Regions from separate parts of the Pseudomonas sp. LB3P25 genome, predicted to be linked through region 2. Evidence: predicted binding sites of a transcription regulator. Region 2 holds the regulator's gene; each other region holds the start of a gene.

What was found. The regulator FliA, encoded in region 2, starts transcription of late flagellar genes. The targets are predictions, from matches to a motif close to CTAAAGTTTNNNNNNNNNNNGCCGNTAA.
Region 1: a site for FliA is predicted at 2,072-2,099, ahead of ACYZTW_RS01545 (methyl-accepting chemotaxis protein). Genes of this name have one in related genera too.
Region 3: a site for FliA is predicted at 2,010-2,037, ahead of ACYZTW_RS32420 (methyl-accepting chemotaxis protein). Genes of this name have one in related genera too.

The regions. Positions count from the first base shown of each region.
Region 1 is NZ_CM142711.1:329,220-332,494, reverse strand. It holds gene ACYZTW_RS01545 (methyl-accepting chemotaxis protein) at 75-1,955, opposite strand; rRNA gene rrf (5S ribosomal RNA) at 2,520-2,635, opposite strand; rRNA gene rrf (5S ribosomal RNA) at 2,742-2,857, opposite strand; rRNA gene ACYZTW_RS01530 (23S ribosomal RNA) at 3,025-3,275, opposite strand, start outside.
Region 2 is NZ_CM142711.1:5,434,370-5,437,644, reverse strand. It holds gene flhF (flagellar biosynthesis protein FlhF) at 1-653, shown strand, start outside; gene fleN (flagellar synthesis regulator FleN) at 770-1,600, shown strand; gene fliA (RNA polymerase sigma factor FliA) at 1,597-2,337, shown strand; gene ACYZTW_RS25005 (chemotaxis response regulator CheY) at 2,505-2,876, shown strand; gene ACYZTW_RS25000 (protein phosphatase CheZ) at 2,907-3,275, shown strand, end outside.
Region 3 is NZ_CM142711.1:7,030,754-7,034,028, forward strand. It holds gene ACYZTW_RS32420 (methyl-accepting chemotaxis protein) at 1-1,904, opposite strand, end outside; gene ACYZTW_RS32425 (LysR substrate-binding domain-containing protein) at 2,088-3,008, opposite strand; gene ACYZTW_RS32430 (hypothetical protein) at 3,036-3,188, opposite strand; gene ACYZTW_RS32435 (NorM family multidrug efflux MATE transporter) at 3,187-3,275, shown strand, end outside.

The sequences.
Region 1 (3,275 bases), 1.9 Mb from region 2:
TTGTGAACGACTGAGAACTCCTGTGGGAGCGAGCCTGCTCGCGAAGAACGATAACGCGGTCCAACAGACCGGAATCAGATTTTGAAACTGTCGACCAACTGCTTCAACCGGTTCGCCTGCAGGGACAACGCATCGCAATCCTTCAACGTTTCATTGAGGTTGGCCACGCTCTGCTGGTTCAGCAGATTGATCTGGTTAACGTCGACGTTGAGGGTTTCCACGACCGCCGTCTGCTCTTCGGTCGCCGCGGCCACCGACTGGTTCATGCCGTCGATTTCGCCGATGCGCTGGGTCACGCTGACCAGTCGCAGACCGGCCTGGTTCGCCACTTCGACGCTCTGTTCGCTGGAGACCTGACTGGCGTTCATGGTGGTCACAGCTTCGCGAGAACCGATCTGCAGCGAGGTGATCATTTTGTGGATCTCCTCCGCCGATTCCTGAGTACGGTGAGCGAGGTTGCGCACCTCGTCCGCCACCACCGCAAAACCACGACCGGCTTCACCGGCACGGGCCGCTTCGATGGCCGCGTTGAGCGCGAGCAAGTTGGTCTGCTGGGAGATGCCTTTGATCACATCCAGAATGTGCCCGATGTTGTCGGTGCTGGCGTTCAGGGTTTCGATCTGCGTGCAGGACAGGCTGATTTTCTGCGACAACTCGGTCATCGCCAGAATGGTTTTCTCCACCACCTGACGACCGTCATCGGCCTGCTCGCTCGCGCCGCTGGCGTGCTGGGAAGCATCGGCGGCGTTGCGGGCGATTTCCTGTGTGGCGGCGCCCAACTGGTTGATCGCCGCGGCCACGCTGTTGGTGCGGGCGCTTTGTTCGTCGGAGCCGACGATCGAGGCGTTGGACGAAGCCATCACCCGTTGCGACAGGTCGTGAACCTGGCGGGTTGCCGACGACACTTCGGAAATCGATGCGTGAATTCGCTCCACGAACTGGTTGAACGAACCGCCCAGCTCACCGAATTCGTCTTTGCTTTCCACGGCCAGACGTCGAGTCAAATCGCCCTCACCTTGAGCGATGTCCTGCATCGCACGTCCCATGGTGGTCAGCGGACGCATCAGCACGTTGATCAGCAGGCTCAGCAGCACTGCAATGGCCGTCACGGCGATGAACATCGCGATCAGCGCAGAAGTGCGGAACTGGCTGAGTGGTGCGTAGGCCTTGTCCTTGTCGATCGACAGACCGATGTACCACTCGGCATTCGGCAATCCACTGACCGGAGTGAAGGAAAGGATTCGATCCTGCTTGTTCAGGGTGACGTCCTGATTGCCCTTCTCGATGCGCACGCCAGCGCTCGGGTAGATGTCCTTCAGGTTTTTCATCACCTGATCTTTGTCCGGGCTGACGATCACCTGACCGTCGGCGCTGACCAGGAATGCGTGGCCGATGCCACCGAAATCCACCGAGTTGATGATCTTCACCAGCGTTTCCAGGCTCAGGTCGCCGCCGACCACGCCGAGCAACTCGCCGTTCTTTTTCACCGGCAGGGCGATGGTCACCACCAGGCCACCGACGGCGGCCATGTAAGGCGGGGTCAGCATGGTCTTGTCGGCAGCCACGGCCTGTTTGTACCAGGGGCGCTGACGCGGATCGTAACCGTCAGGCATCTTCGCGTCCGGGCGCTGAGTGAACACACCGTTGGCCTGGCCCACGTAGGTGAACTGGAAGTTCGAGGTCAGGGCCGGTTGATTGACCAGCCCCGGGAGGTCGGCATTGGCGCCTTGATGAGCCACGTTCTGCGCGAGGTTTTCCAACACCAGCACACGGCCGCTCATCCAGTTCTGCACGCTGCTGGCGGTCAAGTCGCCGGCCTGCTGGACGCTCGATTCAAGGTTTTGACGGATGGTGTTTCGCTGCAGATAGTCGTTGTACAAAGTGAACAACGCAAAAGCCAGCACCACGACGCCGGAGGCGGCCAGAAGGATTTTATGGCTGAACTTGAGATTCATTTCATGGGACTTCTTATGCAAAAAGTGGGGATGCGTTCCAGGTTGCAACATTCCATGTAACAGCGCAGGCAGGGCTCTGGGGCCGCTCTACTTTGGTGCACGCATGTCTCATCAGTCTGTCGGCACAAAACGGAGAAATCTTAGGCGTTTGTACGAAATGGTCGGCATTCCTGTCAGTTACCCGCCGAACGGCGTGCCAGAGCGCCTGCTCAGTCTTTAGCCGTTTCTGCTGGCGCAGTGCGAAGGGCTTACCCACAAAAACACATCGCCGAGCAAATGGGTTTGTCTCTGCGTTCAGTGGAGCGCTGTGTGCGCCGACGCGCTGTATCACTGATGCCTGTGGATAACGCGCGGTGAACCGCATCAGCAGGTGTTGCGTCTGCGTAACAACTCGGCTAATGCCAGGCTATGTCAGCAATGCGATGTCTGGCGGGCGAACACCATGAAGACGAACTGGCCTTGGAAGTGGAAGCGCATTTGCAGCTGATGGCCCATTGAGCGTTTAGCGAGCCCATAACGACAAAACCCCTGTCTGCGTTAGCAGACAGGGGTTTCGGAATTCAATCTTGACGATGACCTACTCTCACATGGGGAAACCCCACACTACCATCGGCGATGCATCGTTTCACTGCTGAGTTCGGGATGGGATCAGGTGGTTCCAATGCTCTATGGTCGTCAAGAAATTCTGTGACCAGCCCGTTACAGCGTAACGTGCCAGCAAAATTGGTGACTTCTACTAAAACAAAACCCCTACCTGCATACGCAGATAGGGGTTTCGGAATTTAATCTTGACGATGACCTACTCTCACATGGGGAAACCCCACACTACCATCGGCGATGCATCGTTTCACTGCTGAGTTCGGGATGGGATCAGGTGGTTCCAATGCTCTATGGTCGTCAAGAAATTCGGTAGCCAGGTCGTGGGCCTTTGCAGGTTCACGCTCCAGCGAATGGGTATGCGATAGGTTGGTGTTTTGTGAGTATCTCGAACTTTCGGTTCGTGTCGTCTTCACACACCGCAATCTGCTGCTCTTTATTAAGGAGCCGACGCAAATTGCTTGGGTGTTATATGGTCAAGCCTCACGGGCAATTAGTATTGGTTAGCTCAACGCCTCACAGCGCTTACACACCCAACCTATCAACGTCGTAGTCTTCGACGGCCCTTCAGGGGACTCAAGGTCCCAGTGAGATCTCATCTTGAGGCTAGTTTCCCGCTTAGATGCTTTCAGCGGTTATCTATTCCGAACATAGCTACCCGGCAATGCCACTGGCGTGACAACCGGAACACCAGAGGTTCGTCCACTCCGGTCCTCTCGTACT
Region 2 (3,275 bases):
CCATGGTCGGCCCTGCCGGCATGGGCAAGACCACCACCCTGGCCAAGCTCGCAGCCCGCTACGTACTCAAGTACGGCGCGCAGAACATCGCGCTGGTGAGCATGGACAGCTACCGCATTGGTGCTCAGGAACAACTCAAGACGTTGGGCCGCATTCTCAATGTGTCGGTGACGCATGTCGATCCGGGCCAGTCGCTGGTGCAGGCGCTGGAGCCTTTGCTGCGCAAACGCGTGGTGCTGATCGATACCGCGGGCCTTCAGGCCAGCGATCCGGCACTGCGCATGCAGCTTGAAAGCCTGGCCGGTCGTGGCATCAAATCGAAAAATTATCTGGTTTTGGCAACCACCAGCCAGAAACAGGTTCTAACGGCCGCTTATCACAGTTACAAACGCTGCGGCCTCGCTGGCTGCATCCTGACTAAACTGGATGAAACGGCAAGTCTGGGCGAGGTGTTGAGCCTGGCCATCAGTCATGAGTTGCCGGTGGCCTACCTGACCGATGGCCCGCGGATTCCGGATGATTTACATCTGCCGCGTCGTCATCAGTTGGTCAGTCGCGCCGTCAGCGTGCAAATGCAAGAAGAACCCAGCGAAGAAGCCATGGCTGACATGTTCGCTGATATTTACCACAGCCCGACCAAGCAGGTCGGCTGAGGTACTAATGAACAGTTTTTGTACCTACATCGATGGTCTGCCATGCATTGTTCAGTTAGTGAACGCGCAGCCAGTAATGTGGCCTCCGTCTAAGTAAGACAAGGTAAAGAAAATTCATGGGCAGCATGCATCCCGTACAGGTGATCGCGGTGACCGGCGGCAAAGGTGGCGTCGGGAAGACTAACGTGTCAGTGAACTTGTCCCTGGCTCTAGCTGAGCTCGGTCGGCGCGTCATGCTGTTGGACGCCGATCTGGGGCTGGCGAACGTCGACGTTCTGCTGGGACTGACACCCAAACGTACTTTGGCCGACGTGATCGAGGGCCGCTGCGAGCTGCGCGACGTGTTGTTGCAGGGCCCTGGCGGTATCCGCATCGTCCCGGCCGCGTCCGGCACACAGAGCATGGTTCATTTGAGCCCGGCTCAACACGCCGGCCTGATCCAGGCGTTCAGCGATATCGGCGACAACCTCGACGTGTTGGTGATCGACACCGCCGCGGGCATTGGTGACTCGGTCGTCAGTTTCGTTCGCGCGGCGCAAGAAGTCTTGCTGGTGGTCTGCGACGAACCGACCTCGATCACCGATGCCTACGCACTGATCAAACTGCTGAACCGCGATTACGGCATGAACCGTTTCCGCGTCCTGGCCAACATGGCCCAGAGCCCGCAGGAAGGGCGCAACCTGTTCGCCAAGTTGACCAAGGTCACGGATCGCTTCCTTGACGTCGCCTTACAATACGTCGGCGCAGTGCCTTACGACGAAAGCGTGCGCAAGGCTGTGCAGAAGCAGCGCGCCGTTTACGAAGCCTTCCCGCGTTCCAAGTGCTCACTGGCGTTCAAGGCCATTGCACAGAAGGTCGATACCTGGCCGCTGCCTGCCAACCCGCGTGGGCACCTGGAGTTTTTCGTCGAGCGCCTCGTGCAACAAACCGCAGGACCCGTGCTATGACAGCCAGTGGCTATAACCTCTACAAGAAGTCGGCACGTGATGCGCAGTACGAGCTGATCGAGCGTTACGCGCCACTGGTTAAACGCATTGCCTACCACTTGCTGGCGCGTCTGCCGGCCAGTGTCCAGGTCGAAGACCTGATCCAGGCCGGGATGATCGGCCTGCTTGAAGTGTCGACCAAATACGACGCCAGCAAAGGCGCGAGTTTCGAGACGTACGCGGGCATTCGAATCCGCGGCGCGATGCTCGATGAAGTACGCAAGGGGGACTGGGCGCCACGTTCGGTCCACCGCAATACCCGCATGGTCAGCGACGCAATTCGCTCGATTGAAGCTAAAACCGGCCGTGACGCTAAAGATCACGAGGTTGCGGCCGAACTCCAATTGAGTCTCGACGATTATTACGGGATTTTGAACGACACCCTGGGCAGCCGGTTATTCAGTTTCGACGATCTGTTGCAGGACGGCGAACACGAAGGGCTGCACGAGGATGGCGCCAGTGCTCATCTGGAGCCGTCACGCGATCTGGAAGATGAACGCTTCCAGGCGGCGCTGGCGGACGCGATTGCCAATTTGCCGGAGCGTGAGCGACTGGTGTTGGCGCTGTACTACGACGAAGAGTTGAATCTCAAGGAAATCGGTGAGGTCCTGGGGGTCAGCGAATCTCGGGTCAGCCAGTTACACAGCCAGTGCGCGGCCCGTTTGCGGGGGCGTTTGGGGGAGTGGCGAGCGCGCTGAAGGCAGTGTGGGGACACTGCGAACGCGGCGGGTGGGGTGTTGAACCGTACCGGTCCCGATCTGTTGTGCTCCAGACAGTCATTGAGTGCTTTGCCGGATTGATTGAAATGGCGCGTCCAGGTGCTGGGCGCGTTTAAGACTGCTTGGAGGTCGAATTGGACAAGAACATGAAAATCCTCATCGTTGATGACTTCTCAACGATGCGGCGGATCATTAAAAACCTGTTGCGTGACCTTGGGTTCACCAACACGGTCGAGGCCGACGATGGCACTACCGCCATTCCGGTTCTCAACAGCGGCAGCATCGACTTTCTGGTAACAGACTGGAACATGCCTGGCATGACCGGTATCGATCTGCTGCGCCACGTGCGCGCCGATGAAAAGCTCAAGCACCTGCCGGTGCTGATGGTGACCGCTGAAGCCAAGCGCGAGCAGATCATCGAGGCAGCCCAGGCCGGTGTTAACGGCTATGTGGTCAAGCCCTTCACGGCCCAGGCGTTAAAAGAAAAAATCGAGAAGATTTTCGAACGCATCGGTTGATTTGCGAAGCCACTGCGCCACGGGGGAGCTATGGAGCATTACGAGTCTTCACAGGGCGATTTCGAATCGACTCTGAAAAAACACGCGGTCGAACTGGTCGAAAGCCTTGAAAAAGGCAGGTTCGGCGACGCTGTGCAACTGATCCATGAGCTCAATCAGACCCGTGACCGTGGCCTGTATCAGGAAGTGGGCAAGCTCACCCGCGAGCTGCATAGCGCGATCGTCAATTTTCAGATTGACCCGCACATGCCGCAAGCCGAGGAAGTCTCGCAGATCACGGATGCCACCGAGCGTCTGGGTTATGTGGTCAAGCTGACCGAGGCTGCTGCCAACCGCACCATGGACCTGGTGGAAAACGCCACGCCGCTGGTCAACAGCCTGAGCAACGAAGCCCAGGCC
Region 3 (3,275 bases), 1.6 Mb from region 2:
TTGGACACCACTTCGCGCTGCTCACTGTTCGCCAGAGCAATGCTTTGCAGGTTGCTGCTCAGCAAGGTGGCGGTGCTGCTCTGCTCTTGAGTCGCGGTGGTGATCGCCGCGAATTGCTGACCGGCCGAACGGCTTTGCTCATCGATCCGCGCCAGGGCACTGGCGACGTTGGCGTTGCGTGACAGGCCTTCCTGCATCAACAGGTTGCCCTGCTCCATGGTGCTAATGGCGTTACCGGTTTCCTGCTGAATGCTTTGGATCATGCCGGAAATTTCGTCGGTCGCTTGGCGAGTGCGTGAGGCCAGGTTGCGAACTTCATCGGCCACGACCGCAAAACCACGACCCTGCTCGCCGGCACGAGCGGCTTCGATGGCCGCGTTCAGCGCCAGCAAGTTGGTTTGATCGGCGATCGAGGTAATCACACCGACAATGCCGCCAATTTCCTGGGAGCGCTGACCCAAGGTATTGATCACCGTCGCCGTGCTGTTCAGCGCGCCGGCGATTTGCTCCAGAGACGAGGACGCTTCGTCCATCGACGTACGACCGATCTGGGTTTGCTGTGCGTTTTCCTGGGCCAGACGCTGGGTGTTGCCCATGTTGTCGGCAATGTTCAGGGAAGTGGCGCTGAACTCTTCCACGGCGCCGGCCATGCTGGTGATTTCGCCCGACTGCTGCTCCATCCCTTCATAGGCGCCGCCGGACAAACCGGACAAAGCCTGGGCGCGGCTGTTGACCTCTTGCGAGGCCTTGCGGATGTGTTCGACCATGGTCGACAGCGCCTGGCTCATCTGGTTGAAAGCGCGAGCCAGCTGACCGATCTCGTCGTTGCTCGACACGTTCAGCCGCACGCTCAAATCACCGGCACCCAAGGCTTCAGCCTGACGCACCAGATCACCCAAAGGCGCCAGTTTGCTGCGCAGCAACCAGACCGCCGAACCCACAGCGATCAACATGGCCAGCAGACTGCCAATCGCCAATTGAATACCGACACTCCAGGTCACGGCACGGATTTCGGTTTTCGGCATGCTCGCCACGACCGACCATGGGCCGCCTTCAAACGGTACGGCAATGCTGTAGAAATCTTCTGACTTGTCGCTCCAGAACTCGCCCTTGCCCGGCGTTTTCGCCAAGCCAACGATGGTCGGAGTCGCCTGATCCAGCGCTTGTACACCCGCTATCGGCACCAGCCATTTGCTCTGCTCATCCAGCAGCGCCAAGGAACCGGTCTGGCCGATACGGAAGCGCTTGAGGTTGGCGAACTGCGCGTTCTGCGCGTCGGTGTAGTCGAATCCTACGAACAGCACGGCAATCACCTTACCGCCGCTGTCACGTACGGGGGTGTACTGAGTCATGTAGGAGCGTTCGAACAGCAATGCACGACCGACATAGCTCTGCCCCGCCATCAAGCGCGCATAGGCCGGATGAGCATGATCCAGCAAGGTGCCGATGGCCCGGTTGCCATCCTGTTTGCTCAGGGAGGTGCTGACCCGAATGAAGTCTTCGCCGCTGCGCACAAACAACGTGGCAACACCGGCGGTCATTTGCTTGAACTCGTCCACTTCCTTGAAATTGTTGTTCAGCACTTCGCTGCCCAGGTGCAGGCCCGGGGTCTGCACACCGGCTACAGCGACCGGCTCATCAGGGTGCACGCTCAAACCGGCGCTGAAGCGCTTCTCGAACAGACCGCTCAGGCGCTGGGTACTTTCACGCAACGTGCCGTGAAAGGTACTCAACTGATCGGCCAGCAACCGGGCTTCACTGGCCAGGTGCTCTTCGCGGGTGGCGAGGTTGGCGGTGTCCAGCGAACGCAGGGCGAACACGGTACTGCCGCTGATGACAATCGCCAGTATCACGGCAAGCGCAAGACCAAGCTGTGAGGCGATCCGGGCACGAGGTTGAGACATGACAGCTCCTGGCCGAGCGACCGGATCATCCTGATCACGACGCACACTCAGCAAAATTTCTAATGATGGGAATTGCATCGAACTTGTACGAAGGTCCCATCTGCATTTTCGGCGGAAAATCAGAATACTTGAGTAATTAACCGGGATATGGCTCAAGGCCGCTATTGCGGCGGCTCTATCGATTCAGCCCAAGTGTTGAACATCAGGCAATTCCATTGCTCGGGCTTCGCCTTGCAGGAAGTCGCTGAGCCTGCGCAAACGTTCACCTCCGGGGCGGGTTTTCGGCCAGACCAGGTAATATTTCTCACCGCTGGCGACGGCCGTCGGCCACGGCAGACTCAGACGTCCCTGAGCCACATCTTCCGCCACCATCAGCAGATCGCCCATGGATACGCCATAGCCTCGGGCGGCGGCGATCATGCCCAGTTCCAGCGTGTCGAACACCTGCCCGCCCTTGAGCGACACCTGGTCCGCCAGCCCCATGCGTTCCAGCCAGCTGCGCCAGTCGCGACGATCCGGTGTCGGGTGCAACAGTTCGGCATTGGCCAGCCGTGCGACATCCCACGGTTGATCCTGCAAAAGATTCGGCGCGCCGACTGGAATCAGCTCTTCCGGGAACAGGAAACTCGCCTCCCAGTCTGGCGGAAAATGCCCGTTGCTGAGGATAACGGCGCAGTCGAACGGTTCATGGTTGAAGTCCACCGAATCGACGTCCATCCAGGCGCTGGTCAATTGCACCTCGTTGCCCGGTTGCAGGTGCCGAAAGCGGCTGAGCCGTGCCAGCAGCCAACGCATGGTCAGGGTCGACGGCGCTTTCATGCGCAGGATGTCATCTTCGGCGCGCAAGGTATTGCAGGCCCGCTCCAGGGCGGTGAAGCCTTCGCGAATGCCGGGCAGGATCAACCGCGCCGACTCGGTCAGTTGCAGATTGCGTCCGCTGCGGTGAAACAGCCGACAGGCAAAATGCTCTTCGAGCGTACGAATGTGCCGGCTGACCGCGCTTTGGGTGATCGAGAGTTCTTCGGCTGCGCGGGTAAACGAGCTGTGCCGCGCCGCCGCTTCGAATGCGCGCAGGGCATACAAGGGAGGAAGACGACGAGACATTGGCAAAGCTCCTAAAGCGGGATTTGGTCACCCTAGCAGAAACTCTTCAGCATGAGTTTTAATCATGCCACCCATCCTTTTTATCCCTTTGTGCAAACCCCGAAGAGCGCCGAGAATCGGCTCTCTCCTGTTTTCTTTGGGCTTTCCTGTTTCTCTTAAATAGCCGAGCGTGATGACCATGCAGCATCCAGCACGTACCGAACTCTGGGCCATCCTGCGGCTGGCGGGGCCGTTGATTGCCTCGCAGTTGGCGCACATGCTGATGGT